DNA from 2 places in the Pectobacterium atrosepticum genome. Region 2 is predicted to be linked to the other one. Evidence: predicted binding sites of a transcription regulator. Region 2 holds the regulator's gene; the other holds the start of a gene.
The links. The regulator sigma-54, encoded in region 2, starts transcription at its own class of promoters, with help from an activator protein. The targets are predictions, from matches to a motif close to GTTGGCACANNTTTCGCTNT.

Region 1: glnA (glutamate--ammonia ligase) is a predicted target of sigma-54. The motif match lies at 7,237-7,256, and genes of this name have one in related genera.

What each region holds. Positions count from the first base shown of each region.
Region 1 is NZ_CP009125.1:29,532-45,625, forward strand. Features, by position in the region: gene yihA (ribosome biogenesis GTP-binding protein YihA/YsxC) at 1-38, opposite strand, end outside; gene yihI (Der GTPase-activating protein YihI) at 239-793, shown strand; gene hemN (oxygen-independent coproporphyrinogen III oxidase) at 1,115-2,488, shown strand; gene GZ59_RS23360 (YshB family small membrane protein) at 2,672-2,794, opposite strand; gene glnG (nitrogen regulation protein NR(I)) at 2,938-4,350, opposite strand; gene glnL (nitrogen regulation protein NR(II)) at 4,359-5,408, opposite strand; gene glnA (glutamate--ammonia ligase) at 5,749-7,158, opposite strand; gene typA (ribosome-dependent GTPase TypA) at 7,528-9,351, shown strand; gene yihX (glucose-1-phosphatase) at 9,513-10,124, shown strand; gene dtd (D-aminoacyl-tRNA deacylase) at 10,189-10,626, shown strand; gene fabY (fatty acid biosynthesis protein FabY) at 10,749-11,690, shown strand; gene GZ59_RS00180 (AsmA family protein) at 12,000-13,691, opposite strand; gene GZ59_RS00185 (nucleobase:cation symporter-2 family protein) at 13,849-15,237, opposite strand; gene recG (ATP-dependent DNA helicase RecG) at 15,527-16,094, opposite strand, start outside.
Region 2 is NZ_CP009125.1:335,800-351,893, reverse strand. Features, by position in the region: gene degS (outer membrane-stress sensor serine endopeptidase DegS) at 1-994, shown strand, start outside; gene murA (UDP-N-acetylglucosamine 1-carboxyvinyltransferase) at 1,103-2,365, opposite strand; gene ibaG (BolA family iron metabolism protein IbaG) at 2,446-2,700, opposite strand; gene mlaB (lipid asymmetry maintenance protein MlaB) at 2,835-3,125, opposite strand; gene mlaC (phospholipid-binding protein MlaC) at 3,139-3,768, opposite strand; gene mlaD (outer membrane lipid asymmetry maintenance protein MlaD) at 3,781-4,347, opposite strand; gene mlaE (lipid asymmetry maintenance ABC transporter permease subunit MlaE) at 4,352-5,134, opposite strand; gene mlaF (phospholipid ABC transporter ATP-binding protein MlaF) at 5,142-5,954, opposite strand; gene GZ59_RS01575 (calcium/sodium antiporter) at 6,368-7,336, shown strand; gene kdsD (arabinose-5-phosphate isomerase KdsD) at 7,351-8,424, shown strand; gene kdsC (3-deoxy-manno-octulosonate-8-phosphatase KdsC) at 8,444-9,010, shown strand; gene lptC (LPS export ABC transporter periplasmic protein LptC) at 9,007-9,573, shown strand; gene lptA (lipopolysaccharide ABC transporter substrate-binding protein LptA) at 9,554-10,126, shown strand; gene lptB (LPS export ABC transporter ATP-binding protein) at 10,130-10,855, shown strand; gene rpoN (RNA polymerase factor sigma-54) at 10,905-12,338, shown strand; gene hpf (ribosome hibernation promoting factor) at 12,362-12,649, shown strand; gene ptsN (PTS IIA-like nitrogen regulatory protein PtsN) at 12,746-13,219, shown strand; gene rapZ (RNase adapter RapZ) at 13,381-14,238, shown strand; gene npr (PTS phosphocarrier protein NPr) at 14,270-14,542, shown strand; gene rnk (nucleoside diphosphate kinase regulator) at 14,707-15,117, shown strand; gene pmbA (metalloprotease PmbA) at 15,189-16,094, opposite strand, start outside.

The DNA.
Region 1 (16,094 bases), 310 kb from region 2:
AAACGCGTCATGTGGTAGTTATATTGCTGGGTCACGATCGTTATCTCTATCTGGATCTCTGTCTGGTTGGGGATTATACCTGTAACTGACAATAAAGGCGGCTTTATCTGCCCCAAAGTGCAGCAGACTGATGTGAAAAGAAAAGCTCAGTCGTCTGATATGGGCGCTTTTTTATTACCCAGCTTTCTGCTAGATTCCGCCGCACTTCCCTTATATCTGTGTACCTGAGAACAACATTATGAACCGACCTGTCAAAGGGGTTGCCGATAAGGCAGAAAAATCCAAAGTAAAAAGAAAAACCCGCGAAGAACTGGAGCGTGAAGCGCGTGAGCGGAAAAGAGATAAAAAACATCGTGGTCATTCAGCGGGTAGCCGAACTCAGGAAAAAGCGTCTACCGATCAGAATTCTGGCCAACGTAAAGTAGCCGATCCACGTATCGGCAGTAAAAAGCCTGTACAGCTTGGCGTGTTGGATAGCGCCATCGTTAAACCGAAGCCTAAGTCGAAGCCTTCTGAGCCTGTGGAGAAAGTTGTTGCTGCCAAGCCGACGATGTCACCGGAAGAAGAGCTGGCAATGTTAGAAAATGATACGCGTCTGGATGCATTGCTGGATCGTCTGGATAGTGGCGAAACGCTGAGTGCCAAAGATCAGTCATGGGTTGATGAAACGCTGGACCGTATCGACATCTTGATGGAAGAACTTGGAATCGAGCTGGGTGATGATGACGAAGAAGAGCAACAGGAAGACATGTTGCAGCTTTTAAAACGTAATAACCCGAAAGACGCGCTCTAATCAATGAAATGGCTGTTTCTGCTCCTGATATTGCTGGTTACGTTTTATCTGCTCTGTCTGTTCAGTAAACTATGGCTATTGTCGAAGCGTAAGCACAGATTGCATCGCGCCCTGTTTAACGGGCGCGTGAATCAAGTTCGACGCCCAAGACAAAAACGCCGGGAGCGTTTTTGAACGTCACAACGTGACGGCCTTTTAGGGCGAGTCTCAGGGATGAGACGAGTAGCAAAACGCCGGGAGCGTTTTTGAACGCCATTTTTTGGTGATCTGAAGGAGGGGAAGGATAACCCACCGAGTAAAAACTGTAAGGAGTGAGCGAATATGTCGATACCGTCCGTTGACTGGGATCTGGCCCTGATTCAAAAATATAACTATTCTGGGCCGCGTTATACGTCTTATCCCACAGCGTTAGAATTCAGTGAAGCTTATGATGAGCCCGCGTTTCAGCATGCCATCGCCCGTTACCCACAGCGACCGCTGTCGCTGTATATCCACATCCCTTTTTGCCATCGGCTGTGCTATTTCTGCGGCTGTAATAAGCTGGTTACGCGGCAGCAGCATAAAGCGGATGAATACCTTGATGTGCTTGAGCTGGAAATTCGCCAGCGTGCGCCGCTATTTGCAGGACGAACGGTAACCCAATTGCATTGGGGCGGCGGTACGCCAACCTACCTGAATAAATTACAAATTAGCCGGCTAATGTCGCTGTTGCGCGAGCTGTTCTCTTTTTCTGAGCAGGCTGAGCTGTCGCTTGAAGTCGATCCGCGGGAAATTGAACTGGACGTCCTTGATCATCTGCGTGCTGAAGGGTTTAACCGCCTTAGCATGGGGGTGCAGGATTTTAATAAAGACGTTCAGAAGCTGGTCAATCGTGAGCAGGATGAAGACTTTATTTTTGCCCTCATTGAGCGGGCGAAGGCGCTTGGCTTCACCTCAACCAATATTGATTTGATTTACGGTCTGCCGAAACAAACGCCGGAAAGCTTCGCTTTTACGCTACAGCGCGTTGCTGAATTAAGTCCGCATCGGCTTAGCGTTTTTAACTATGCGCATTTGCCCAGCCTGTTTGCGGCACAGCGCAAGATTAAAGACGCGGATTTGCCGAGTGCGGAGCAAAAGTTGGATATTCTGCAACAGACGATTGGATCGCTGACGCAATCGGGCTACCAGTTTATCGGTATGGATCACTTCGCTCGCCCGGACGATGAGCTGGCGGTGGCCCAGCGGGAAGGGACGCTGCATCGCAATTTCCAGGGCTATACGACGCAGGGCGATAGCGATCTTGTCGGTATGGGCGTTTCAGCGATTAGTATGATCGGTGATAACTATGCCCAGAACCAGAAAGAGCTGAAACAGTATTATGCGCAGGTCAAAGACAAAGGAAATGGCCTGTGGCGTGGGTTACAGCTGACGCGTGATGATTGTCTCCGCCGCGATGTGATTAAGACGCTGATTTGTAATTTCCAACTCAGCTATGCGCCGATTGAAGCGGAATATGCCATCGACTTTAAAACCTACTTTGAGCAGGATTTAGCGTTATTGGCACCGCTGGTGGCTGATGGGCTAGTCGATAGTCAGGAAGACGGGCTGGCTGTAACGCCGAAAGGACGTTTGCTGATCCGCAATATCTGTATGTGTTTTGATGTTTATTTACGTAGCAAGCTTAGAACGCAGCAATTTTCCCGCGTGATTTAACCAAAAAAACAGCCAGTCGATGTTAGTACCGACTGGCTGTTCTCAAACGTTTATACCCGTCATACTTCAAGTTGCAGGTGTGTTGGCTGCGTTCACTCACCCGAATCACTTACCTGAGTAAGCTCATCGGGATTCCTTCTCTTGCTGCCTTCCTGAAACTCGAATTATTTAGGGTATATAGGATCAACTAAAGAAGTTAATCAGTGCAGCACACAAAACGGCGGCAATAGCAGCCTGCGGCGAATGGCTTGCCGCAGAGCCAATTTCAGCGCCATGTGTTGCAACGGAAATCAATGAGTCCAGCATGGTGTTCCTCCCGAATCAGCGACACGATCATACTGCTGACTCGAGGCAAGTAAAGGACAAATTAATGACAATTTCGTGCGCCAGATTGTATTTTTTATCACCAGTTTGTTTGTTAACAATTGGATAATAAAAAAGCAATCTCACTACTCCATTCCCAGCTCTTTTAGTTTACGCGTCAGAGTATTTCTACCCCATCCCAGTAACCTTGCGGCTTCCTGTTTATGTCCCTGCGTATGTCGTAATGCTGTCGTAAGCAGCGTTCTTTCCATTTCTGGTTGTGCTTCCGCCAGCAGGTTTTGATGACCGGAACGCAGCGCACGATCGGCCCATTGTGCTAATAGCGTTGCCCAACTGTCTGGCAAAATATGCACGGTAGAATCGGGCGCAGTGGTCTCGAACAGCTCAGGTGGCAGATCCTGAATCAGCACCTCCTGGCCCGCGGCCATGACCGTCAACCAGCGGCAGGTGTTCTCCAATTGGCGAACGTTGCCAGGCCACGGTAAACGGGTTAGTGCCGTTTCCGCTTCTGGATGCAAATTCTTCGGTTCGACACCCAACTCTTTGGCCGTGGCCTGCAAGAAATAACGCGCCAGACGGGGGATATCTTCCCGACGCTCACGCAGCGGCGGCAGATGAACGCGGATCACGTTCAGGCGGTGAAACAGGTCATCACGGAATTTACCTTCCTGCACGCGCTGTTCAAGGTTTTGGTGTGTTGCCGCGATAATGCGGACATCCACCTTCACCGCGGCATAGCCGCCAACGCGATAAAACTGCCCGTCGGCCAATACGCGCAACAGACGTGTTTGCACGTCTAGCGGCATGTCGCCGATTTCATCCAGAAACAGCGTACCACCATCGGCCTGTTCAAAGCGGCCCTGACGAATTTGGTTTGCGCCCGTAAATGCGCCTTTCTCATGACCAAACAATTCTGATTCGATCAGGTCTTTAGGAATTGCTGCCATATTCAGGGCGATAAAAGGGGCTTTGGTGCGCGGACTGTGACGATGCAGGGCATGCGCCACCAGTTCTTTACCCGTTCCCGATTCGCCGTTAATCAGTACACTGATCGATGAGCGAGACAGGCGGCCAATGATGCGAAAGACATCCTGCATCGCAGGTGCTTCGCCGATAATGTCCGTTGTCGGGCCATTGATCGGCTGGTTGCGTACCGGCTGTTGCTGTTCCAGATAATGGCTGATCGCGCGCTCAGCCAGCGCGACAGCTTCATCAATATCAAACGGTTTCGGCAAATAGTCGAACGCGCCCTGTTGATAAGCACTGACGGCGGCATCCAGATCGGAATGTGCCGTCATAATGATGACCGGGAGCATCGGGTGGCGCTGTTTGATTTGCTGTAAGAGCGCCAATCCATCCATCCCTGGCATGCGGATGTCGGACAGCAGAACGTCAGGCGTTTGTGTCGCCAGCGCATGCAGTACCTGATTTCCGTTCTCAAACGTTGCGCAGGTTAAACCCGCACCAGCAAGCGCGCGCTCAAGCACCCAACGGATGGAGCTATCGTCATCGACAATCCAGACTATCCCTCGTTGCATTGTGAACCTCACTGGCGAATAGGCAGGTAAACCGAGAATTCGGTGTGTCCTGGCCAACTGTTAAATTCAATTTTACCGGAGTGCTGGTCGATAAGACTGCGGGCGATGGAAAGCCCTAAACCGGTTCCCCCTTCGCGTCCGCTCACCATCGGGTAAAACAGTGTGTCCTGTAGTTGAGCAGGTACGCCGGGGCCATCATCTTCCACGTCAATACGTGCGGCGAGACGGTAGCGCACGCCGTGTAAAGTGAGCTGAAAAGCCGTGCGGGTACGTATCGTAATCGTCCCGCCTTCCTCGCCCAGCGCCTGTAGCGCATTGCGGGTAATATTCAGCAAAACCTGTTCAATCTGGTCGGGGTCGTGCGTCAACTCTGGCAGGCTGGGGTCATAATCTTTTACCAGCGTCACGTTATTTGGCTTTTCCAGCGAGACAAGTTGGCAAACGCGTTCGGCGACCTGATGGATGCTTTGGGTGACGTGCAGGCCAGGCTGCTGTGGCCCGAGCAGGCGATCAACCAGATTACGCAGGCGATCCGCCTGTTCGATGATGACCTTGGTATATTCCGTCAATGCTGGGTCGGGCAATGCCTTGGCAAGTAACTGTGCAGCACCGCGCAACCCGCCAAGCGGATTTTTTATCTCATGCGCCAGGCCTCGGACCAAATCACGGGCGGCCTGCTGCTGCGCATGTTGAAGCTGCTCCTGACTGAGACGGCGCTGATTATCCATCGGCGCCATCTCCAGTAAAATAAAATCGTTCTGTACCCGCTGAGCGGTGAGCGACATGATGTGCGCTTTGCCATCCACGACGAGCGTGACTTCGTTATCCGTAAAACCTTGCCCTGAATCCAGACTTTCACGCAGTAAATCGATATTCAGAGAAAAATATCCCAGCAAGTCTGGCAGCGGTGTGCCGGATAATTTACGCGAGCTTTGTGCCAGTAATTGCTGTGCTGCCGGGTTGGAATAGTGAATCGCTAGATCGTTATCCAGCAATAAGATGCTGTTTATCAGAGAATTTAGGATCTGCCCAGCATCGGGCAGCGTGCCTGTTGCCATAATGCAGACTCCCGCACCAGCATGGTGCATTGTAGTGTGGATGATGAATGTTACGTCGCAGCGGCCAATGCCGGTGGTGAAAAAAGCCCATCCAAAGATGGGCTGAGGCGTTTCCACGGCAACAAGAACAAACTTCTTAGTATTCTGTTGTTTATCGGCGATGGCCGGGTATCAGCACACCCAACCACACCGAGGTATACCCGTCATACTTCAAGCTGCTTGTGCGTTGGCTTCTCTTACTCACCCCAGTCACTTACTTGTGTAAGCTTCTGGGGATTCGTGCGGTTGCCGCCTTCACGCAACTCGAATTATTTAGGGTATAAATAAGATGCTTTCGTTATTACACGCTGTAGTACAGTTCGAACTCAACTGGGTGTGGCGTCATACGAACGCGGTCAATCTCAGGTTTACGCAGTTCGATATACGCTTCGATAGCGTCGTCGGTGAACACGCCACCACGGGTCAGGAACTCGCGGTCTTCGTTCAGTGCAGCCAGGGCCTCGTCCAGAGAACCTGCAACTTTTGGAATCTCTGCTTCTTCTTCCGGCGGCAGGTCGTACAGGTTTTTGTCCATCGCATCGCCAGGGTGGATTTTGTTGATGATGCCGTCGAGGCCAGCCATCAGCAGTGCAGCGAAGCACAGGTACGGGTTAGCTGCTGGGTCTGGGAAGCGCGCTTCGATACGACGTGCTTTCGGGCTAGCAACCACTGGGATACGGATTGAAGCAGAACGGTTACGGGCAGAGTAAGCCAGCATAACAGGTGCTTCGTAGCCTGGGACCAGACGCTTGTAGGAGTTGGTGGTTGGGTTCGCCAGGGCGTTGATGGCTTTAGCGTGCTTGATAACACCGCCGATGTAGAACAGAGCCATTTCAGACAGGCCGCCGTATTTGTCGCCAGCGAACAGGTTAGTGCCGTCTTTAGACAGAGACATGTGGCAGTGCATACCAGAACCGTTATCACCGAACATGGGTTTTGGCATGAAGGTCGCTGTTTTACCGTAGGCGTGAGCCACGTTATGCACGACATATTTGTAGATCTGAATTTCGTCAGCTTTTTTGGTCATGGTGTTGAAGCGGGTAGCCACTTCGTTCTGACCAGCGGTAGCCACTTCGTGGTGGTGAGCTTCAACAACCAGACCCATTTGCTCCATGGTCAGACACATAGCAGAACGGATGTCCTGTGATGAATCGACAGGTGGAACTGGGAAATAGCCGCCTTTCAGGCCTGGACGGTGACCTTTGTTACCACCTTCGTATGCTTTACCGGAGTTCCAGTAGGCTTCGACATCGTCGATAGCAACATGGGAACCGGAAGTGCTGCTGCCGAAACGGATGTCATCAAACAGGAAGAATTCTGGCTCAGGCCCGAACAGGACGGTGTCGGCGATACCGGAAGAACGCAGGAAATCTTCCGCACGTTTCGCGATAGAACGCGGGTCACGGTCATAGCCTTGCATGGTGCCTGGCTCAAGGATGTCACAACGAATGATCAGCGTGGTATCTTCGAAGAACGGATCAATCATCGCGGTGCTGGCATCTGGCATCAGAACCATGTCTGACTCGTTAATACCTTTCCAGCCGCCAATCGAGGAACCATCAAACATTTTACCTTCTTCGAAGAAGTCGGCATTGACTTGATGAGCCGGAATGGTGACGTGCTGCTCTTTACCTTTAGTATCCGTGAAGCGTAAATCAACAAACTTCACTTCGTGCTCATTCAGCATCGTCAAAACATGTTCTGCGGACATACTTGGTTCTCCCGATTGGTCATTTATCGTCGTGGAACGAATATCGTTGTGGATTGATGTTGTTGCCGTGAGTAGACTAAAGCTAAAAGTGTGCCAACTTTTTAAATTCGTGCAATGTGTTGCCCCTTGGGGCTTTCTCACGGAAACCCACTGCACCATTATAGTCTAAAGCACCAAGTTGGTGCTTCGTATGTGAATTATTGCACTTATTTGGTGCATTCATGTTCGCTTGTAGCGCTTTTGCACCGTGAAAGGGATCACAAAGCAGGCAGCTCTAGGTTGTTTATCATAGATGCTTGTGATCTTGTTTAGTCCCTCGATTAATACGTGTACAATAGCGCGCTATTTCTAAATGCCTGAGGCAAAGCTGTGATCGAAAATTTGCGTAACATCGCCATTATTGCGCACGTTGACCATGGGAAAACCACCCTGGTTGACAAGCTGTTGCAACAATCCGGAACGTTCGGTGAACGTGTCGAAGCAACTGAGCGTGTGATGGACTCCAACGATTTGGAGAAAGAGCGTGGAATTACTATCCTCGCAAAAAATACCGCCATTAATTGGAAAGACTACCGTATTAACATCGTAGATACCCCGGGACACGCCGACTTCGGCGGCGAGGTTGAGCGTGTTATGTCGATGGTTGACTCGGTACTGCTGGTTGTTGATGCGATGGATGGCCCTATGCCGCAAACTCGTTTCGTGACCAAAAAAGCGTTTGCCAACGGTCTGAAACCTATTGTGGTTATCAACAAAGTTGACCGTCCTGGTGCGCGTCCTGACTGGGTTGTCGATCAGGTATTCGACCTGTTCGTGAACCTGGATGCGACTGACGAGCAACTGGATTTCCCGATCATTTATGCTTCTGCGCTGAATGGTATCGCGGGTCTCGACCATAACGACATGGCGGAAGATATGACTCCGCTGTATCAAGCTATTGTCGATCACGTTTCTCCGCCTCTGGTTGAGATGGATGCGCCGTTCCAGATGCAGATCTCTCAGCTGGACTACAACAACTATGTTGGCGTTATCGGTATCGGCCGTATCAAGCGCGGTAAAGTTAAGCCTAACCAACAAGTTACTATTGTTGATAGCGAAGGCAAAACCCGTAACGGTAAAGTCGGTAAAGTTCTGACTCACCTGGGTCTGGAGCGTATCGACGCTACCGAAGCGGAAGCAGGCGATATCATCGCGATTACCGGTTTGGGCGAGCTGAACATTTCCGACACCATCTGCGATCCGCAGAATGTCGAAGCGCTGCCAGCACTGAGCGTGGATGAACCTACCGTTACCATGTTCTTCAACGTCAATACCTCACCATTCTGTGGTAAAGAAGGTAAGTATGTGACGTCGCGCCAGATTCTGGAGCGTCTGAACAAAGAGCTGGTGCACAACGTTGCCCTGCGTGTTGACGAAACCGAAGACGCTGATGCGTTCCGTGTTTCTGGCCGTGGTGAATTGCACCTGTCAGTTCTGATCGAAAACATGCGTCGTGAAGGCTTTGAACTGGCCGTATCTCGTCCAAAGGTTATTAACCGTGTTATTGACGGTCGTAACCAAGAGCCGTTTGAAAACGTTACGCTGGACATCGAAGAACAGCACCAGGGTTCAGTCATGCAAGCCATGGGTGAGCGTAAAGGTGATGTGAAAGACATGATCCCAGATGGCAAGGGTCGTATCCGTCTGGATTACCTGATCCCTGCTCGTGGTCTGATCGGTTTCCGTACCGAATTCATGACCATGACGTCTGGTACTGGTCTGCTGTACTCCACTTTCAGTCACTACGATGACGTGCGTCAGGGTGAAATCGGTCAACGTCAGAACGGCGTGCTGGTCTCTAACGGTCAGGGTAAAGCAGTCGCGTTTGCGCTGTTCAGCCTGCAAGATCGCGGTAAGCTGTTCCTCGGACACGGTGCAGAAGTGTATGAAGGCCAGATCATCGGTATTCACTCACGTTCTAACGATCTGACCGTAAACTGTCTGACCGGTAAGAAACTGACCAACATGCGTGCATCAGGTACTGATGAAGCAACCACGCTGGTTCCGGCTATCAAAATGTCTCTGGAACAAGCGCTAGAGTTCATTGATGATGACGAATTGGTTGAAGTTACGCCGCAGTCTGTTCGTATTCGTAAGCGTCATCTGACCGAAAACGATCGTAAGCGCGCGAGCCGCGGCAGCAAAGACGTCTAATTTCAGACTGATTTGTATTGTCACGCAACAGGGCACCTTCGGGTGCCCTGAATTTTATGCGCTTTCTTCCACTTTAACCTTTCCTTATATTTCCTCCCTGTTCAGTTTCGCCATTTCCCGCTACAGTGAAAATCCTACGATTACGTCAGGAGGTGGCTGCCATGCTGTATATCTTTGATTTGGGTAATGTTGTCATTGATATTGATTTCAAAAGAGTATTGGGCGTCTGGAGTAATCTGAGCAGCGCGCCGCTCGCGACGCTGCAAGAGCGCTTTGTCATGGGCGAAGCGTTTGAACAGCATGAACGGGGCGAAATCAGCGATGAAGAGTTTGCCACCAGACTGTGTCAGGAAATGGGCATCGCCCTGAGCTTCGAGCAATTCACCGCTGGCTGGCAGGCTATTTTTGTCGCGTTGCGCCCTGAAGTTATCGACATCATGCAGCGTCTGCGTCAGGAAGGGCACCGCGTGGTGATTTTGTCGAATACCAATCGCCTCCACTGTTCACACTGGCCTGCGTTATTCCCAGAGGTGGCGACGGCTGCCGACAGACTCTATTTGTCGCAAGATATTGGATTACGTAAGCCGGAATTGGCGATTTATCAATATGTCCTGACGCAAGAAGGCGTTACGCCAGCACAAGCCGTGTTTTTTGATGATAATTCCGCGAACGTCGACGCCGCACAGAGCCTAGGCATTCACAGCATTCTGGTGACCGATCGTCAGGTGGTAACGGACTTTTTTGCTATGCAGGCAACAACGGCCAAAGCATGATTTATATCGCAGGGGCGGACATAGTCCCTATTGGGAATGAGAACATCAGGAGTAGCTGGGTTTTATGATTGCGCTAATTCAGCGGGTTTCCAGTGCCAGCGTTACGGTAGAAGGCAATATCATTGGGGAAATCGATAAGGGTTTGCTGATCTTGCTGGGCGTTGAGCAAGGCGATGACGAACAAAAAGCCACGCGACTTTGCGAACGTGTGTTGGGCTACCGGATATTCGCTGACGATGACGGGAAAATGAACCTCAATGTGCGTCAGGCTGGCGGTAATGTGCTGGTGGTTTCTCAATTTACGCTAGTGGCTGATACGCAGCGTGGCATGCGACCTGGGTTTTCCCGTGGAGCGCATCCCTCAGAGGCCGATCGTCTCTATCAGTATTTTGTCGAGCAGTGTCGTGAGCAAGGTGTTCACACGGAAACGGGGCAATTTGCCGCGGATATGAAAGTGGCATTGGTGAATGATGGCCCTGTGACGTTTTGGCTGCAAACATAATGTTGGCTACAACCGTATTGTAAAAAGCGTAATTGTCGTTGCCGTTCCGTGTATAAGTTTGTCAGCGGTTTGATTTTATGAGCCATGGTGCAATAAAGCATCATCGGCATAGAGGAAGGGTTATGTATCATTTGAGAGTACCTGAAAGCGCTGAAGACCTGGATGCGTACTATCAATTTCGCTGGGAAATGCTGCGTAAACCTCTACACCAGCCACTAGGCTCTGAGCGTGATGCCTATGATGCGTTGGCACACCACCAAACCGTGGTCGATGAACAGGGGAGGCTGGTCGCAATTGGGCGTCTTTCTATCAATGCGGATAATGAGGCTGCAATCCGCTTTCTAGCCGTTCATCCCGATCTGCGGGGGAAAGGGTTAGGAACACTGCTTGCGATTACTCTGGAGTCTGTCGCGCGTCAGGAAGGCGTCAAGCGCGTAGTCTGTAGCGCTCGCGAAGACGCAATGGACTTCTTCTCCAAACTAGGTTTTGTTAATCAGGGGGAGATTTCGGCGCCACAAACGACGCCAGTACGGCATTTCCTGATGATCAAACCGGTGGCGACGCTAGATGATATTTTGCATCGTGCTGACTGGTGCGGGCAACTGCAACAGGCCTGGTACGATCATATCCCTTTGAGTGAAAAAATGGGTGTGCGGATAAGCCAGTACACTGGGAAAAAATTTATCACTACCATGCCTGAAGCGGGTAATCAGAACCCGCATCACACGCTTTTTGCTGGCAGCATGTTTTCTCTCGCAACGCTCACGGGTTGGGGATTGATCTGGTTGCTGCTGCGTGAACGGCACCTTGGTGGAACGATCATTCTGGCGGATGCGCATATTCGTTACAGTACGCCAGTAAGTGGCCGACCGAGCGCGATTGCTGATTTGGGGTCGCTGAGCGGCGATCTGGATCGTCTTGCGCGTGGGCGTAAGGCGCGCGTGCAGTTAAACGTAGAGCTGTTCGGTGATGACAATAAAGGGGCGCTATTTGAGGGGGTTTATATCGTGCTGCCAGCTCAGCCGGATGCGCCATTAGAAGAGGGGGGATCGGAAGTTGATTAACCCGCGGCTGCGTATTATGACGTTATTCTCATCCGTACATCACTCTTCGCGCTAACCAGCAGTACCTCGTGATATCCATATATCGTCTTAGTAAACTCCGTGATTTTCACGGGGTTTATCTTAATGCCGATCGTTTAAGGATCGAGATACTGGGTGCTACCACGGTGCGGGGCATCCCTGCGGGAGCCTCATCACCGTGTTTCCCCCTAACACTATACTTAAGTGGCCAGTATGAGTGTTTACTCTGTTGTTTCAGCACGCTATGACACAGTGGACGCTTTGCTCGTCCGTATTTTGAAAACGAAATATTTATTGCGCTTCTGTCACGGCTCCCTGATGCATTTGCTGCCTGATCGGATGGTCGTTGCTATCCACGCCTTGCAGCGTACCGTTTAACGTCGGCTTCAGCGGTGTATCGGCGGCAAGCCGCCCATTCAACTGCAATTGCAAATTCGTGTTGCCTGTCGGTGCGGTTGTGGGTTCTGGCCATCCCCAGCGCGTCAGTACATCCAGCGGTACAGCGCGCCCTGTCAGCGACAGGGAAAAATTGCGAGCCGGTTGCTGATTGATGGTCGCCTTGGCATCCAGCATGCCATTTTGCGTAAATGCGCTAAGTTCGTTAATGGCGATCTGATTATCGTTGGCCACTAGCGCTATCGAAGGGCGGCGAACATCGACTTTATTGAACGTTGCGTTGCTGGCATTAAGATTCAACGATCCCGTCCACATTCCCCATTGGTGGTTACGAGCCAGCAGCAAATCGCTGCCGTAGCCATCCAATGCGGTTAGCTGGAAAGGAAAATCTGGGTTGATATCGATTAGCAGATTGCGATTCGCCGTGAATTTTCGCACATTCACTTCTGCCAGCCATGATGGAAGCGTCGCTTGCCAGCGTTGACGCCAGTCACCGGGGAGCGTGTACTCCATCCCTGCGACAACAAATTCATTTAGCTGTAGACGACGATTATTACGCTGCCAATTGCCATTGGTTCGCAGTAGACCGCCTTCCCAGCGGGTAGAAAACTGCTTGATGTTAATGCCCGCCGGCGACAAATCCAGATTTACGATAGGGTCGATAAGGTGCATGTTGCCGTTCACAATGTCGGTGGCATTGAACGACAGCGTTCCCCCTTCACTTTGCCAGTCATTCTGTTTAAACGTGACATTTTGCAGGGCAACGTCAAGGTCGATAAACGCCCATCCCGGCCCTTCAATTCGGGCATCAATCAGGTCAAAGCGGTTAACCGTAACAGAGGGAAGTTCGGTGACGGGCTGCCAGAAAGCTTCCGGCGTTCTCTGCGTTTGCAAACGAACATTACTTAGTCGTAGGCTACCGACCTGCCAACTGCCATCTTCTGCACGGCTGGCGTTGCCCGTTAACTGTCCCTGAGCGACATCAGCGCCGAAGTTGCTCAGAATCAGCTGGTTGTGGTTGATTTCACCCTGAACCAATACCTGACTGGCGGGAATATCGTTGAGTTCGAGTGAACGGGCGCTGAGCTGGAACTGCCCTTGTTTGCCTAGTAGATAGCCCGCTTCGGGCTGCCACGGCATAATGCCGCCGTTGATCTGTTGACCATTCAGACGCCAATCACCGTCCTTTGCCTGTAATGCCATTGTACGCAGCTGTAGCACATCGGCTTCGATAGGGAGTGTGGCGGCCTGCGAGGAAAGGTTCAGCGTACCGCCTTCCAGTTCCAGACTGGCAAAATGGCGCGGTTCGGTAACTTGGCGCGCGCTAAACCCTGCTGAAACCTGCTTTGCAGTGAGTGTCGGCGGTTGGTTTTTCTGGCCAAAACTGACATCGGTGAGTTGGATATGATCGGCTGTTGACCAGTCATGATTAATTTTGCCCAGTGATAACTGGTAGTCGGTGTTCTGGTTCACCCAATTACTCACCCAGCCTGCTGCCCAACTGGTTTGCAGTAATACGTATACGACCACCAGCGCTAAAAAAGCCAGCAGCAGCAGGGTCAGCAATAATTTCCCGATAAATTTCATCGTGTCAGTCCATGCCAATCGTCAGGGAGAACTGTTCTTATGCCGCAATTTCCCTGAAGGCTCAATAGGTAATGCTGTTACAGACAGTAAAAAGCGAGCGGTGTTGCATCACCGCTCGCTTTTACATGAACTGAACAGGAATTATTGCGTGCTGGCGCTATTTTTCTTCGTGTGGGAAGACGATATTCAGCACGATTGCCGTAATCCCGCCAGCGGCAATACCGGAAGACAGCAATGTTTTAATCCAATCCGGTGCGAATTGCAGAATCAATGGCTGCTGTGATACACCAAGACCGACAGCCAGTGACAGCGCAATAATCATGATAGCGCGACGGTTCAGCGGCTCACGGGACACAATGCGTACTCCTGATGCCGCGATCGTACCAAACATCACGATAGTCGCACCGCCCAGAACGGGCTCTGGAATATGCTGTACAAATCCGCTAACGGCAGGGAATAGCCCCAGTGCGATCAGCATCAGCGAAACCACAAAACCGACATAGCGGCTGGCAACACCGGTAAGCTGGATAACGCCGTTATTCTGGCCGAAGCACGAATTAGGGAAGGTATTAAACACGGCAGACAGGCATGAGTTCAGGCCATTAGCCAGCACGCCGCCTTTTAAGCGTTTCATGTACAGCGGGCCTCTGACCGGCTGCTCTGAAACGTCAGAGGTAGCGGTGATGTCACCGATGGTTTCTAACGACGTCACCATGAAAATCAGCATCAGCGGGATTAACAGGTTCCAATCAAAGCCTAAACCGTAATACAGCGGCGTGGGCACCATGATGACCGTATCGTGTGGCGCAGGCGCGCTTTCCGGCAGCATTCCCATCAACCAGGCACCTAGATAACCCACCGCCATGGCAATCACCAGCGACGCGACGCGAAGGTAGGGGTTACGCTGGCGGTTAAGCAGAATAATCACCACCAACACCGCACCCGCTAATAGCAGGTTCTTGGGTGCGCCGAAGGTGTTATTACCCATTGCGGCATAGCCGCCACCGATAGAGGTCAGGCCGACCTGAATCAGCGACAGACCAATGATCATCACCACAATGCCGGAAACCAGCGGCGTAATGATACGGCGAGTTAAATGCAGGAAGCGTGAAAGAATGATTTCGGTGAAGGAAGCAACCATCAGCGTACCGAACAGTGCTGCCATCATCGTGGGAACATCTGCTCCACCGTTCTTCAGCGCCAGCCCACCCATAATCAGCGGCGTCACGAAGTTAAAGCTGGTGCCCTGAATAGACAGCAGACCAGAACCGACTGGGCCCCAAGTTTTAATTTGTAGAATAGAGGCCAGACCGGAAGCGAAAAGCGACATGCTGATGATGCGCTGCGTATCCTGAGCGGGTAAACCTAATGCCTGACAGATCAGTAGCGCGGGGGTAATCACCGCAACAAACATGGCAAGCAGATGCTGGCTGGCGGCAAACAGCGTCTGCGGCAGCGGCGGCCTGTCTTCAAGACGATAGATGAGTTCACTGCGCTGAGGTGCGGCAGCGGCTTCGGTTTGGGACGTTTCCGTGGTGGTAGTCATGATGTAAGTTGGCGTTCCTGAAACGACAAAGAGCGCATTTTAATGATCTCTTTGTCGAAAGCAAACGTTTGCTAACTCATCTTTTCGATATGAATTTTGTCTGATGAGTAATACCTTATTATTTAAATGGATATACCCGTCATACTTCAAGCTGCATGTACGTTGGCTGCGTTCACTCACCCGAATCACTTACTTGAGTAAGCTCATCGGGATTCCTTCGCTTGCCGCCTTCCTGCAACTTGAATTATTTAGTGTATAGTTTTAAAAAATGAAGAATGCGTCGCTGCGATCAGGCGTTGGTGTAGCGTGCGCGCTCGGGTAGCCAGCGTTCGATGAGCGCAATAGCATGCTCGGGATAGTGCTCATGCAGATGGCGGGCAACGCGATGTACTTGGGGTATCAAATCCCGATCGCGCAAGAGATCGGCCACTTTGAATTCTGCGTTCCCAGTCTGCCGCGTACCTAATAACTCACCCGGTCCACGAATCTCCAAATCGCGTTGAGCGATGACAAAGCCATCGTTGCTATCGCGCAGAACCTGAAGCCGTTTTTGTGCCGTCTTGCTCATTGGCGTTTTGTAGAGTAGCACGCAGTGAGACGCTATCGCACCACGCCCGACGCGCCCGCGTAACTGGTGCAGTTGCGCCAGGCCCAGACGCTCTGGGTTCTCAATGATCATCAGGCTGGCATTGGGTACATCCACACCGACCTCGATAACGGTTGTCGCCACCAGCAGTTGCAGCTCACCCTGTTTGAAGGCCTGCATCACCGACAGCTTTTCCTGCGCTTTCATGCGACCGTGAACCAATCCGACCTTGAGATTCGGCAGAGCAGCCTTCAGCTCTTCGCTGGTGGCT
Region 2 (16,094 bases):
CAATGACAGAAATACTGATGGTTCGCCCGTAAGCTACCATCAGGGCGTCAACCGTGCGACTCCTGCTGTGGTTAACATTTATAATCGGGTTGCCAATACGGAAAAACCCAGTGAAGTCGCTATTCATCCTCTGGGTTCTGGCGTCATCATGAATGAAAAAGGGTATATTTTAACCAATAAGCATGTGATTAATAACGTGCAGCAGATCCAGATAGAGCTATCAGATGGTAGGTTGTACGAAGCCCGCGTAATCGGTTCCGATTCCCTAACCGATCTGTCTGTGCTGCAAATTGATGGCGTTAATCTGCCCGTCATTCCCATGAATCCAGACCGTCTCCCGCACGTCGGCGATGTCGTGATGGCGATCGGCAACCCTTATAATCTGGGGCAAACCGTCACACAGGGCGTCATCAGCGCCACCGGCCGCGTCAGCCTCAGCGCTTACGGCCAGCAAAGAAGCCAGGTAGGACGCCAAAATCTACTGCAAACCGATGCGTCAATTAACCACGGGAACTCCGGCGGTGCGCTGGTCAACACGCTCGGTGAACTGGTCGGTATTAATACCCTCTCTTTTGATAAAAGCAGCAATGGCGAAACGCCGGAAGGTATTAGCTTCGCAATTCCTGTGGCGCTGGCTACCAAGGTGATGGGCAAACTGATTCGCGATGGTCGCGTGGTGCGCGGCTATATTGGCATCAACGGCGTACAGCTCGAAAATTTTGAGAACAGTACGTTAACCAACAATCGTGATGCACAGGGTAGATTGACCGGTATTCTCGTCCAGACTATCGATCCAGGCGGTCCGGCGGATAAAGCGGGTATCCACATCGAAGACGTCATTGTTAGCGTGAACAATAAACCTGCACGCTCGATTATCGAGACCATGGAACAGGTTTCGGAAATACGCCCCGGTACCGTCATTCCTGTCACGATTGAGCGGGCTAATAAGCAAATCACGCTACAAATGACGATTCAGGAATTCCCGACCCAATAGCGGCATGCAAAGTCGGTTGATAAAAGTCACATCGGCGGGCAAACAAGAAACCGGGTGGGAAACCACCCGGCTGACAAACATGATTATGAAGATAAACAGGCGAAGCGCTTACTCGTGCTCTTTAACACGCTCGATGTTCGCACCTAATGCACGCAGCTTATCTTCGATACGGTCATAGCCACGATCGATATGATAAATACGATCCACTGTCGTCACACCTTCCGCGATACAACCGGCTAACACCAGACTGGCCGACGCACGTAAGTCGGTCGCCATCACCTGCGCACCCGACAGCTTATCTACGCCGTGGCAAATCACCGTATTGCTCTCAATCTCCGCCTGTGCGCCCATACGGATAAGCTCAGGCACATGCATGAAGCGGTTTTCAAAAATAGTTTCGGTAATCACACCTGTACCTTCCGCGACCAGATTCAGCAGGCTGAACTGCGCCTGCATATCGGTCGGGAATCCAGGATGCGGCGACGTGCGAAAGGTAACTGCTTTCGGACGCTTACCGTGCATATCCAGGCTAATCCAGTCTTCGCCGACTTCGATATCCGCGCCCGCTTCGCGCAGCTTAGCTAATACCGCATCCAGCGTATCAGGACGGGTATTGCGGCAGATAATCTGACCGCGTGATACCGCAGCCGCAACCAGGAATGTCCCGGTTTCAATACGGTCAGGCACAACGCGATACACGCCGCCGCCCAGACGCGCGACGCCTTCAATAGTGATTTTATCGCTGCCTGCACCGCTGATTTTCGCACCCAGCGTATTCAGAAAGTTTGCCGTATCGACAATCTCCGGCTCACGCGCGGCGTTCTCAATAATCGTGGTGCCTTCCGCCAGCGTTGCCGCACTCATGATGGTTACCGTGGCACCCACACTCACCTTATCCATCACGATATGCGCGCCTTTCAGGCGACCATCAACCGTTGCTTTTACATATCCTTCTTCCAGTACGATCTGCGCGCCGAGCTGCTCAAGGCCGTAAATATGCAAATCTACCGGGCGCGCGCCAATCGCACAGCCGCCGGGCAGCGATACCTGTCCTTGCCCAAACCGTGCCACCAGTGGCCCTAAAGCCCAGATGGAGGCACGCATGGTTTTCACCAAGTCGTACGGCGCGCAAAACACGTTTACATCGCTGGCATCCACGTGGACGGAACCGTTACGCTCAACGCGCGCACCCAACTGACCAAGCAGCTTCATGGTGGTATCAATGTCACGCAGTTTCGGTACGTTCTGAATCTCTACCGGTTCCTCTGCGAGTAACGCAGCAAACAGGATTGGCAACGCAGCATTCTTGGCGCCGGAAATAGTCACTTCCCCCGCCAAGCGGGTTGGGCCCTGAACACGAAATTTATCCATAGTCTTTGTATCTCGATGTCTTAATTCAATATGTCGTCACACTGATACTGGCAGTTTATCCCCACTCGTACAGGGAATACTTAGAAGCCGTTCAGTTTACGGTCGCGTTGCCACTCTTCCGGCGTATAAGCCTTGATCGACAATGCATGAATACGGTTATCCGCGATGTACTCCATCAGCGGCGCATAAACAGCCTGCTGTTTTTTTACTCGGCTCATTCCAGCAAAAAGTCCGCCCACCGCGATGACTTGAAAATGGCTGCCATCACCAGAAACATGGGCTTCTTCCAGTGCTAATGTGTTCATCAGCACATCTTTAATTTCGTTATTTTCCATCGCTCTCGATTTCTATGTCAGGGGGAGATGATTTACAGGGAGGTATCTTAGATGAATATGGCGCTATCTTAAACAAAGAATGCGCCCCTTCAGACGATGCCTAAAGGGGCGAATCCGGCAACCAGCATTGCCGTTTAAGACACAGGAATGATTTCATTCAGGTTATAGAGCGCAATGAGCGTTTTTAGCCGATCGCTGGCACCGACAATCGCTATCTCACCGCCTGAAGACGGTTGCTGATAAACGTGCATCAGCAATGCCAACCCAGCAGAATCAACACGGTTTAATCCAGACACATCCAGCGTGGTTTTACCCGCCAGCAACGATTCACGCTGCTGCCAGAACGGTAACAGCGTTTCCCGATCGAGATCGCCCGTTAATGCCAGCGTTGATTCCTGCACCTGCCAGTTCAATGCGTTCGCCATGTTCGTACCCAAATTACTTTTTCTGATCCAACGTGATGGTCTGTTTCGCCGAGGATTCCAGCTGTTGAGTCAGACCATCAACGCCTTTCTGACGCAATATTGACGCCCACTCGTTCTGCTTAGTGGTGATCATACTGACGCCTTCGGCAATCATGTCGTACGCCTGCCAGTTACCGGTTTTACTGTTCTTACGCCATTGGAAATCCAGACGAACCGGAGGACGGCCGCCGTTATCTACGATAGTGACGCGAATGGAAACGATATCGGCATTGCCCAGCGGCTGTTCAGGCGCGATTTGATAGTTCTGCCCGTTATACATCGCCAGAGCCTGGCCGTAAGCCTGCTCCAGATAGGCTTCAAACGCTTTGAAATAGGCATCACGCTGGGCTGGCGTCGAATCTTTGTAGTAACGACCCAGAACCAGCGCACCGGCGTATCTCACCTGAACATACGGCAGCAACTCTTCACGTACGACGGTACGCAAATAGTCAGGGCTTTGCTTGATTTTTGGCTGCTCGCTCTTCAAACGGTTAAAAGTTTTTTCCGCCGCTTCATTCATTAAACGATAGGGGTTCGTTTGATCCGCCGCGTTGGCTAATGGCGCGACCACCAGTAAAGCCACCATCAGTAAACGTTTAAACATGCAGATATCCTCTTATGGATGTGAAGGAACAGATTCGTTGTTGTGCTCAGGCATAGCCGCAGGATCGGCACCAGGTTCCGTACCCGATTGACCCGCATTATCCTCGCTATTGCCACCGCTCTTATATAGGAATTGACCGATGAGGTCTTCAAGCACCATGGCTGACTTGGTGTCCTGAATCACACCACTGTCTTTCAGAATCGTCGTGCCCATATCCTCATCTTCAAACCCCATGTTCAGTGCCAGATACTGTTCTCCCAGCAAGCCAGAGGTTCGAATAGCCAGAGAACTGGTATCGGGAATATGATCATAGCGCTGCTGAATATCCATCGCCACGCGCGGTAAGTAGGTTTTCTCGTCCAGCGAGATATCCGCCACGCGGCCAATGACCACGCCGCCAATTCGAATCGGAGAACGCGCTTTCAACCCGCCAATGTTGTCAAATGTCGCGTACAGGCGGTACGTTGGCTCATTGCCGATCGACTTGAGATCGGCCACTTTCAGACATAAAAAGAGGATGGCAGCCAGCGCGATCAGCATAAACACACCAACCCAGACTTCAGTTTTCTTTGTTTGCATCGACTCAGTTCCCAAACATCAGTGCTGTCAGCACAAAATCCAATCCCAGTACCGCTAACGACGAGTGCACGACGGTTCGGGTCGTTGCACGGCTAATCCCCTCAGACGTCGGGATCGCGTCATAGCCGTTAAACAGTGCAATCCAGGTCACGGTAATCGCAAATACGATACTTTTAATCACGCAGTTCAACACATCCTGACGCCAGTCAACCGCGCCCTGCATGGCAGACCAGAAGAACCCGCTGTCGATACCTTTCCAGTCCACACCGACCAGCGCACCTCCCCAGATCCCCACAGCGACAAAAATCACCGCCAGCAGAGGCATGCTGATTAACCCCGCCCAGAAGCGCGGCGCGACAACGCGGCGCAGCGGGTCAACCGCCATCATCTCCATGCTGGAAAGCTGCTCAGTTGCCTTCATCAAACCGATTTCCGCCGTCAACGCGGAACCGGCACGCCCAGCGAACAGCAGTGCCGTCACCACCGGACCAAGCTCACGTAGCAGCGACAGCGCCACCATCATGCCCAAACTGGCCTCGGCACTGTAAGTCGTCAGGATGATATAACCCTGTAACCCCAGCACCATGCCGATGAACAGACCGGAAACGATGATGATCAGCAACGACTGCACGCCAACGCTGTAAAGTTGTTTCACCAACAGCGGCCACTGTTTTCTAAATTCGGGTTTACCCACCAGCGCATTAAACAGCATCAGCCCAGCGCGCCCAAACGAGGCACTGGCGGAGATTCCCTGACGTCCTAGCGACGCCAACGTCCGTAATAACATGACTGCGTTAACCCCCTGAGCCTAGCAGCGACGTTTTATAGTCACCTGCAGGAAAACGGAAAGGCACTGGCCCGTCGGCGATACCATCAAGAAACTGACGAACCTGCGGGTCATCGTTCGCCCTCAGTTGATCCGCTGTTCCTTCCGCTATCACCCGTTTGTCGGCCACAATATAGGCGTAATCGGCGATGCTCATCACCTCCGGTACATCGTGAGAAACGACAACGCAGGTCACGCCCAATGCATGGTTTAACTCATCAATGAGCTTGACCAGAGTCCCCAGCGTGATCGGATCTTGCCCGACAAAAGGCTCATCAAACATAATCAGCTGCGGGTCGAGCGCAATGGCTCTCGCCAGCGCCGCACGCCGCGCCATGCCGCCGGAAAGTTCTGCCGGCATCAGTTCGGCGGCTCCACGTAACCCCACAGCTTCCAACTTCATCATAACGATGCTACGCAGCAGCGATTCCGGCAGTTGGGTATGTTCACGCAGCGGCCAGGCGACATTATCAAACACGTTCAAATCGGTGAATAACGCGCCAGACTGAAACAACATGCTCATTTTCTTGCGCGCGTTATACAGTTCGCTGCGTGACAGCGCGGGGATATTCTCGCCATCAAACCAAATTTCACCGCTATCCGGCGATAGTTGCCCGCCGATCAGACGCAGCAACGTAGTTTTACCGATACCGGAAGGCCCCATGATCGCAGTGACCTTGCCTTTAGGAACATTCAGCGTGATGTCCGTAAAAATCTCTCGCTCTCCGCGCCGAAAGCTAAGACCACGGATCTCGACCAGATTAGTTGCCTCATGGTTCATTATTTCCATTCCTTACCAATCAGTACGCTTATAGAGGTCTTTCATTCCAGCCTAACGGCTGGCTTTAATCAGAGTAAGAGTTTTACAAAAACTTACCGCAAGTTCTTGTCCAAAATGGCGGCATAAACCGTTATCTGGTTTTACTTATCGCGACAGGTTTTACTTTTTCGCCCAGCACCGTCAGAATTAGCACTCATCACAGAAAAACGCTTTTTGTGCGAAATTCGTCCAGAAATACTGACTTATTCGACACCAAGCTGGTGATTATACACTAAATAATTCGAGTTGCAGGAAGGCGGCGGCGCAGTGAGTCTCCAGAAACTTACCCCAGTAAGTGGCTAGGGTGAGCAAGTATCGCCAATATACATGCAGCTTGAAGTATGACGGGTATATATCCTATTAAAGGACGCTGCATGCTTTTTGCAACACTACTCTTGTTCGTTGGCTTGCTATTACTGGTCTACGGTGCCGATCGTCTTGTCTATGGCGCCGCCGTACTTGCGCGTTCTCTCGGCTTACCTCCTTTCGTCATCGGTATCACCATTGTCGGCTTCGGCACCTCACTACCTGAACTGATTGTTTCTGTTACCGCCGCCTTAAACGATCAGAACGATATGGCCGTCGGTAATGTTCTCGGCTCCAATATCACCAATATTTTGCTCATTATCGGCTGCGCTGCGCTCATTCGCCCACTCACGGTACATTCGGCCATACTGCGCCGGGAATTGCCGCTCATGTTGTCCGTCACTTTATTGTGTGGCGTTTTACTGCATGATAGCTACCTGAGCCGCGCCGACGGCATGATGCTGCTCTTTGCCGCCATTCTATGTCTGGTGTTGATACTTCGCATGGCACAACAGGCACAGCGGGAAGGTGGTGATAGCCTGACTCGCGAACAGTTGGCGGAACTCCCGCAGGACGACAGCAATCAGATGGTTGCCGTGCTGTGGCTGATTCTCGGCATGATTATTTTACCCATGGCGGCCCGTATGGTGGTGGATAACGCCACCGTTATTGCACGCTACTTCGATGTCAGCGAATTGACTATCGGGCTGACGATATTGGCGATTGGCACCAGTCTGCCTGAGCTCGCTACCGCTATCGTAGGAACGTTGAAGAAAGAAGATGATATCGCGCTGGGTAACCTGATTGGCTCAAACATTTTTAATATCGCGATTGTTCTGGGCGTACCCGCGCTGCTCTCGCCGGGCGCACTAAATCCTCAGATTTTTCAGCGCGACTATTGGGTCATGCTGGCGGCAAGCGTGCTGTTAACCGCACTCTGCCTCAGTAAAAAACGCCGTATAGGACAGGGCGCAGGCGCATTATTATGCTGCGCGTTTATCGCCTACCTTACGGTGTTGTTCCGTTTTTCATCATAATCAGGACTATTGGTATGTCACAGTTTGAACAAGATGCTCATCTAAAACAGCAGTCTGACCGTGCACTATCCGATCACGAACTGCAAGCCGATCACACGCGACAGAAGACTCATGAACTACCAGCACACTTCGATTTCCAGCAGGCGGGCAAGCAGGTACTGAGTATCGAACGCGATGGCCTTGCGCAATTAGATCAGTACATTGACGACAATTTTACCCTCGCCTGCAAAAATATCTTTCACTGCAAGGGCAAAGTGGTGGTGATGGGGATGGGCAAATCTGGCCATATCGGTTGCAAGATTGCCGCAACCTTCGCCAGCACCGGTACCCCCGCTTTTTTTGTTCATCCGGGCGAAGCCAGCCACGGCGACCTCGGCATGGTAACCCCGCACGATATCGTGATCGCCATTTCTAATTCTGGCGAATCGCATGAAATCCTCTCGCTAATTCCCGTTCTGAAACGCCAGAAAGTGTTCCTGATCTGCATGACTAGCGCACCAGAAAGTACGATGGGTAAAGCGGCGGATATTCACCTGTGCGTTCACGTCCCACAGGAGGCCTGCCCGCTCGGTCTGGCCCCCACCACCAGCACCACTGCGACGCTGGTCATGGGCGACGCGCTGGCCGTAGCCTTGCTACAGGCACGCGGCTTTACCGCCGAAGATTTCGCCCTTTCTCACCCCGGTGGCGCACTCGGCCGCAAACTTTTACTGCGCGTCAGCGATATCATGCATTCGGGCGACGAGATCCCCCATGTCCCACATGATGCCTCGCTGCGTGATGCGCTGGTGGAAATTACGCGCAAAAATCTGGGTATGACGGTAATCTGCGAGGCGGATATGAAAATTCAGGGCATCTTCACTGATGGTGACCTGCGCCGCATCTTCGACATGAATATAGACTTGAACAGCGCGCGCATTGCTGATGTGATGACCGCAGGCGGCATCCGGGTCGCACCGCAAACGCTGGCGGTGGATGCACTCAACCTAATGCAGTCGCGCCACATCACCTCGGTGCTGGTGGCAGAAAACGATCGTCTGGTCGGTATTGTCCACATGCACGATATGTTGCGGGCTGGCGTGGTTTAAAAAGAAAGGATAATTGTGAATGAGTGAAACCAGGGCGCAAACCGATACCTGTTATGGACCTGTCGATCAGCAGGTACTGGATAAAGCCCGTGAAGTTCGCCTGTTAATCTGCGACGTTGACGGCGTGATGTCCGATGGTCTGATTTACATGGGTAACCACGGCGAAGAGCTGAAAGCCTTTAACGTCCGTGACGGCTATGGCATTCGCTGCTTGCTGACATCTGGCATTGAGGTTGCCATTATTACTGGGCGTTCCGCGAAATTGCTGGAAGATCGCTGTAAAACGCTGGGCATTAACCATCTTTATCAGGGGCAATCGGATAAGGTTTTGGCCTTCAACGATCTGTTAGATAAACTGTCAGTAACAGCAAATCAGGTCGCGTATATCGGCGACGACATGATCGACTGGCCTGTGATGGCACAGGTCGGACTGAGCGTTGCTGTGACAGATGCACACCCGCTGCTGTTACCGCGCGCAGATTATGTCACCCGCATTGCGGGAGGACGTGGCGCAGTACGTGAGCTATGTGATTTGATTCTGTTCTCGCAGGACAAGCTGGAGCATGCCAAAGGGTTGTCAATATGAGTAAAACCAAGCGTTGGCTGACCGCTTTTCTGGCACTATTGGTGCTTATCCTCATCGGCTGGAATATTGCTGATGACGACACGGTAGTGGCTCCAGATGCAAACGATCCCGCCGTGCCGGTCTATACCAGTGAAAAGACTAACACACAGGTATATAGCCCTGCGGGTAAGCTGAGCTACAGGCTGATTTCAGAAAAAGCAGAGTATTTCAACGACGAGCAGTTGAGTTGGTTTACGACCCCTGTTGCCACGCTGTTCAACGAACAGGGCACGGCAACCTGGTCAGTACGCGCCGATCGCGCCAAGCTGACAAAAGACAAGATGCTCTATCTGTACGGTCACGTCGAGGTGAATAGCCTAACGAAAGACGCGCAGCTTCAGCGTATCACAACGAATAATGCCCAGGTGAATCTGGTCACGCAGGACGTCTCTTCCGATGATGAAGTCACCCTGTACGGCACCAGCTTTACCTCAAGCGGAATGAAAATGCGCGGAAATCTGCGTAACAAAACGGCCGAGTTGATCGAAAAGGTAAAAACCTCTTATGAAATCCAAAACCAATAACCTGATGCGTAACACCCTGATCGCCAGCTCGCTGTTCGCCGTCAGCATTTCCACCTTTGCCGTCACGGGCGATAGCAACCAACCTATTCACATTGATTCAGCACAGCAATCTCTGGACATGCAGGGCAACACGGTGACGTTCACCGGCAATGTTGTCGTTAAGCAAGGGACGATTGAAGTGAAAGCCGACAAGGTCGTCGTGACGCGCCCACAGGGCGGGCAAGGCAGTGAAGTGGTAGAAGGTTACGGTAACCCTGTGACGTTCTATCAGATGCAGGACAACGGCAAACCGGTAAAAGGTCACGCACAGAAAATCCGCTACGAGCTGGCCACCGACTTTCTGGTGCTGACAGGCAATGCCTATCTGGAACAACAGGACAGCAATGTAAAAGGCGATCGCATCACCTATCTGGTGAAACAACAGCAGATGGAAGCGACCAGCGACAAAGGAAAACGCGTGACGACGGTGTTAGTCCCTTCTCAGCTTCAGGATAAAGAGAACAAGAGTCAGCCTTCTCGTTCTCAACAACCGCAACCACGGGTCACTGAATAAGTTATGGCAACATTAACCGCAGAAAATTTGGCCAAGGCGTACAAAGGCCGTAAGGTCGTGGAAAACGTCAGCCTCACCGTCAATTCCGGTGAAATCGTCGGCCTGCTTGGGCCGAACGGGGCCGGTAAAACGACCACGTTCTACATGGTCGTCGGCATCGTCCCACGTGATGAAGGGCGCATCGTCATTGATGACGATGACATCAGCCTGCTCCCCCTGCACGAACGCGCCCTACGCGGCATTGGCTATCTGCCGCAGGAAGCCTCTATTTTCCGTCGCTTAAGCGTCTATGACAACCTGATGGCGGTGTTACAGATCCGTAAAGATTTGACGACCGAGCAACAGGAAGATCGTGCTAATGAACTAATGGAAGAATTCCATATTATTCATTTGCGCGATAGTCTGGGACAATCGCTGTCCGGTGGGGAAAGACGCCGCGTAGAGATTGCGCGGGCGCTGGCAGCGAATCCCAAATTCATCCTGCTGGATGAACCGTTTGCGGGCGTAGACCCGATCTCCGTACTGGATATTAAAAAAATCATTGAGCATCTGCGTGACAGCGGACTTGGCGTGTTGATTACCGATCATAACGTCCGCGAAACGCTTGATGTCTGTGAACGAGCCTATATCGTGAGTCAGGGCAACCTAATCGCCCACGGTTCACCGACCGAAATTTTGGCCGATGAACAGGTGAAACGCGTCTATCTGGGCGAAGGCTTCCGACTCTGATAGGGTAATATTTTCTCTTTGCAGTACTTATGGGACGTTAGCGCGATTTATGAAGCAAGGTTTGCAACTCAGGCTTAGCCAGCAACTGGCCATGACCCCACAGCTCCAACAGGCCATCCGCCTGTTGCAACTGTCCACGCTTGAATTGCAACAGGAGATTCAACTGGCGCTAGAAAGCAATCCGTTGCTCGAACAAACGGATCAGCACGACGAAATCGAGTCATTTGAAAAGGCAGATAGCGATTCACTGGATACCGGTGAAGCCCTTGAGCAAAGGGACATGCCGGAAGAATTGCCGCTCGATGCCACCTGGGATGAGATCTACTCCGCAGGCACGCCGTCGGGCACTGGCTCTGACTATCGCGATGAAGAACTCCCTATTTATCAAGGCGAAACCACGCAAACGCTTCAGGATTACCTGATGTGGCAGGTTGAGCTGACGCCATTTTCAGACACCGACGCGGCCATTGCGACTTCTATCGTCGATGCGGTAGACAATACAGGCTACCTGACCGTGCCGCTGGGGGACATCCTCGACAGCATCGGTGACGACGACGTGACGCTGGAAGAAGTCGAAGCCGTACTTAAACGCGTGCAACGCTTCGATCCCGTTGGCGTCGCCGCCCGCGATCTGCGTGATTGTCTGCTGGTACAGCTTTCCCAATTTGACGACAGCACACCGCGTCTGGCCGAAGCTCGCCTGATCGTCAGCGATCATCTCGATCTATTAGCCAACCATGATTTCCGCAGCCTGATCCGCGTTACCCGTCTGAAAGAAGAGGTGCTGAAAGAAGCGCTAGCGCTGATCCAATCGCTCGATCCACGTCCTGGGCAGTCGATCAACACCGGTGAATCCGAATACGTGATTCCTGACGTGCTGGTGCGCAAAGTTCAGGGAATCTGGGCCGTTGAACTGAATACCGATAGCGTTCCCCGATTGCAGATTAACCAGCAATATGCTGCTCTGGGCAACAGCGTACGTAACGACAGCGACGGGCAATTTATCCGCAGCAACCTGCAAGAAGCGCGCTGGCTCATCAAGAGCCTAGAAAGCCGCAATGACACGTTGCTGAAAGTGACCCGCTGTATCGTCGAGCAACAGAAGGATTTCTTCGATCAGGGTGAAGAATTCATGAAGCCCATGGTACTGGCAGACATCGCGCAGGCGGTGGATATGCATGAATCCACTATTTCACGCGTGACGACACAGAAGTTCCTGCACAGTCCGCGCGGCATTTTTGAGCTAAAATATTTCTTCTCCAGCCACGTAAATACCGATAGCGGTGGAGAAGCCTCGTCAACGGCAATTCGCGCGTTGGTGAAGAAGCTTATTGCAGCGGAAAACCCCGTGAAGCCACTAAGCGATAGCAAGCTTACGGCACTGCTCTCCGATCAGGGCATCATCGTGGCGCGCCGTACCGTTGCAAAATACCGAGAGTCTTTATCTATCCCACCATCAAATCAGCGTAAACAACTGATTTGATCTCAACAGAGAAGGAAGACACTATGCAGCTCAACATTACCGGACACCACATCGAGATCACTGAACCACTGCGTGATTTTGTGAATGGCAAATTTGCCAAATTAGAGCAGTATTTTGACCGGATTAATCAGGTCAATGTGGTATTGAGAGTGGAAAAAGTTCAGCAAATTGCCGAGGCTACGCTCCATGTTAATGGTGGAGAGCTGCATGCAACCTCTGAAGCGGAAGATATGTACGCCGCGATAGATTTATTGATTGATAAGCTGGCGAGACAGCTCAATAAGCATAAAGATAAACTCAAGCAGCACTAATTTTCTCCTTTGCCGTTTAGCAAAGGAACAAACTCGGCCCATCTAACAGGTGGGTCGGGATCACCAGAAGTGAAAGCGTCGTTAAGTGAAAATAAAATGAGCCACGATTCCGTATTGCAACTCAGCACTGTATTACGTCCTGAGTGCACCAGAAGCACCGTCCACTGCCAGAGTAAGAAACGGGCACTGGAAATTATCAGTGAGCTGGCCGCTAAGCAGCTTAATATTCCTTCGCAGATTATCTTTGATGCCATTCTCACGCGGGAACGTATGGGCAGTACGGGAATCGGCGGCGGCATTGCAATTCCTCACGGTAAGCTGGAAGACGATAATGCGCTGGGCGCCATCGGTGTTTTCATTCAGTTAGAGCAACCAATCGCTTTCGATGCCATTGATAATCAGGCCGTTGATCTGCTTTTTGCCTTGCTGGTTCCAGCGGAACAATGTAAAACCCATTTGCACACCCTGTCGCTTGTTGCCAAGCGACTGGCGGATAAAACGGTTTGCCGACGCCTGCGTGCGGCGCAAAGCGATGAAGAGCTGTACCAGATTATGACGGAAGCGGATTAAACCGGATAATCGCCATACTCACGATGACGGGCAATTCGCTGTAGAGTCAGAGAATGCTTGCAATCCTTGCGCTAAGCCGTCATTTTTTTAGCTCTACATCACTTTATATAAAATAGCGGCAATGAAAATTCGCCATCACATTGCCAGAGGGGACTCGTCAGATGGTGCTGATGATTGTCAGTGGTCGCTCAGGTTCAGGGAAATCTGTCGCCCTGCGCGCATTAGAAGATATGGGGTTCTACTGCGTAGATAATCTACCAGTGGTGCTATTGCCAGAACTGGCTAATACGCTTGCGGCACGTAACATTTCCGCGGCTGTCAGCATTGACGTGCGCAATATGCCGGAATCGCCGGAAATCTTTGAGCATGCCATGGAGCAACTGCCACCAAGTTTCTCGCCTCAACTACTGTTTCTGGATGCCGATCGCAATACGCTGATTCGTCGCTACAGCGATACCCGTCGCCTGCACCCGCTGTCCAGTAAGAACCTGTCACTGGAAAGCGCGATTGATGAAGAAAGTGATCTGCTGGAACCGCTGCGTTCACGCGCCGATCTGATTATTGACACCTCAGAGATGTCCGTGCACGAACTGGCCGAGATGCTGCGCACACGGCTGCTCGGCAAGCGAGAACGCGAGCTCACGATGGTGTTCGAATCGTTCGGCTTCAAGCATGGTATTCCTATCGATGCCGATTACGTCTTTGACGTGCGCTTCCTGCCAAACCCGCACTGGGATCCGAAACTGCGCCCGATGACTGGTCTGGATAAGCCCGTTGCGTCCTTCCTCGACCGACATACCGAAGTTCACAATTTCATCTACCAGACTCGCAGCTATCTAGAACTGTGGCTGCCGATGCTGGAAACCAATAACCGTAGCTATCTGACCGTCGCCATTGGCTGTACTGGCGGTAAACACCGTTCAGTGTACGTCGCTGAGCAGTTGGCAGACTACTTCCGCTCACGCGGTAAGAACGTACAGTCACGCCACCGTACGCTGGAAAAACGGAAACCTTCGTGATAGTCGGCAAACCAGTACAACAAGGTAACCAATGACAGTCCGGCAAACGGTTGAAATTAAAAACAAGCTGGGTATGCATGCTCGCCCAGCGATGAAGCTGTTCGAGCTGGTGCAGAGCTTTGATGCGGAAGTGATACTGCGCAATGACAGCGGCACCGAAGCGGAAGCCAGTAGCGTGATTGCCATGCTGATGCTGGACTCGGCCAAAGGCCGACTCATCGAAGTAGAAGCCACTGGCCAAGACGAAGAACAGGCGCTTGCTGCCGTCATCGGGCTGTTCGAAGCGGGGTTCGACGAAGACTAGCCATTTCCTTAGCAGGCTATCAACAGGCCTTCGTGACAAGGATCGCTTCACTTTCCCCCCCGAACCTCCTACTATCCCTAATATCATATTTTCTTATACCCCCTGCTCCTCTGGGCGCGGGGGGTTATTTTTATATCATCTGAAAACATCAACTGGAGAGGAGTATGACGAAACCTAACCTGACAATCAGTGAATTGGATGCAGAACGTCTGGATAAGTTATTGGAGCAGCCCGCCTTTGCGGACAGCGATATCGCACAGGCGTTGAATGACGAACTGGATCGGGCAGAAATTCTGCCTTCAGCATCGATTCCCTCACATGTCGTCACCATGAATAGTCGGGTGCGTTTCCGCGATCTGAATACCAATGAAGAGCATATTCGCACGCTGGTTTATCCAGCCGCTGTGAAGGACAGTAAAGAACCGCTGTCGGTGATGGCTCCGCTGGGCGCAGCACTATTGGGAATGCATGTGGGAAGCGCTATCACCTGGCAACTGCCAAACGGTGAAGAAACGCGAATTGAAGTGCTAGAACTACTCTATCAGCCAGAAGCCGCAGGCGAGTACCACCGCTAAGCCGGAGAAATGCTATAGAGTAACAGCCGTCGGACACTGCCGACGGCGACGGTTACTCATGCAAGCCAGGTTTATTCCCCTGCGATTTTCATCTCTGGTAGCAACACGGAACCACACTGGATATTGCTTCGGGTTTCGATATCGTTCCCCACCGTCACAATATTACGCAGCATGTCTTTCAGGTTACCCGCGATCGTAATCTCGCTGACCGGATACTGAATTTCGCCGTTTTCGACCCAGAAACCGGATGCCCCACGGGAATAATCCCCCGTTACACCGCTAACACCTTGTCCCATCAGTTCGGTCACCAACAGGCCTTTGCCCATCTGCTTCAACATACCGTTGAAATCCAAACCTTGTCCGGCAATCCGCCAGTTGTGGATACCACCAGCGTGGCCGGTGCTCTGCATCCCCAGTTTACGCGCGGAATAACTCGTCATCAGCCAAGTCTGCAACACGCCAGCCTTCACAATGTCACGCGCCTGCGTCCGCACACCTTCGCTATCGAACGGCGTAGAAGCCAGCCCTTTCAACAGGTGCGGATGTTCCTCAATCGTCAGCCACTCTGGCAGAATCTGCTGGCCCAGTTTATCCAGCAGGAAAGTGGATTTACGATAAACGCTGCCGCCGCTGATGGCACCAACCAAATGACCAAACAGGCCCGTTGCCACTTCCGCAGAAAACATCACCGGTGCCTGCATGGTTGGCAGTTTACGCGGTGACAGCCGGGATAACGTCCGGCGCGCACACTCTTCGCCCACCCATTCAGGGCTACGCAAATCCTCCAGCGCACGGCCGATGGTGTAAGCATAATCCCGTTCCATATTGCCATTAACTTCGGCAATCACGCAGCTGGACATGGAATGACGGCTGGAGCAGTAGCTTTTCAGCAGGCCGTGGCTATTGCCGAACACCTTAACGCCGTAGTGACTGTTAAAGCTGCCGCCTTCGGTGTTGGTGATACGCTTGTCAGCCTG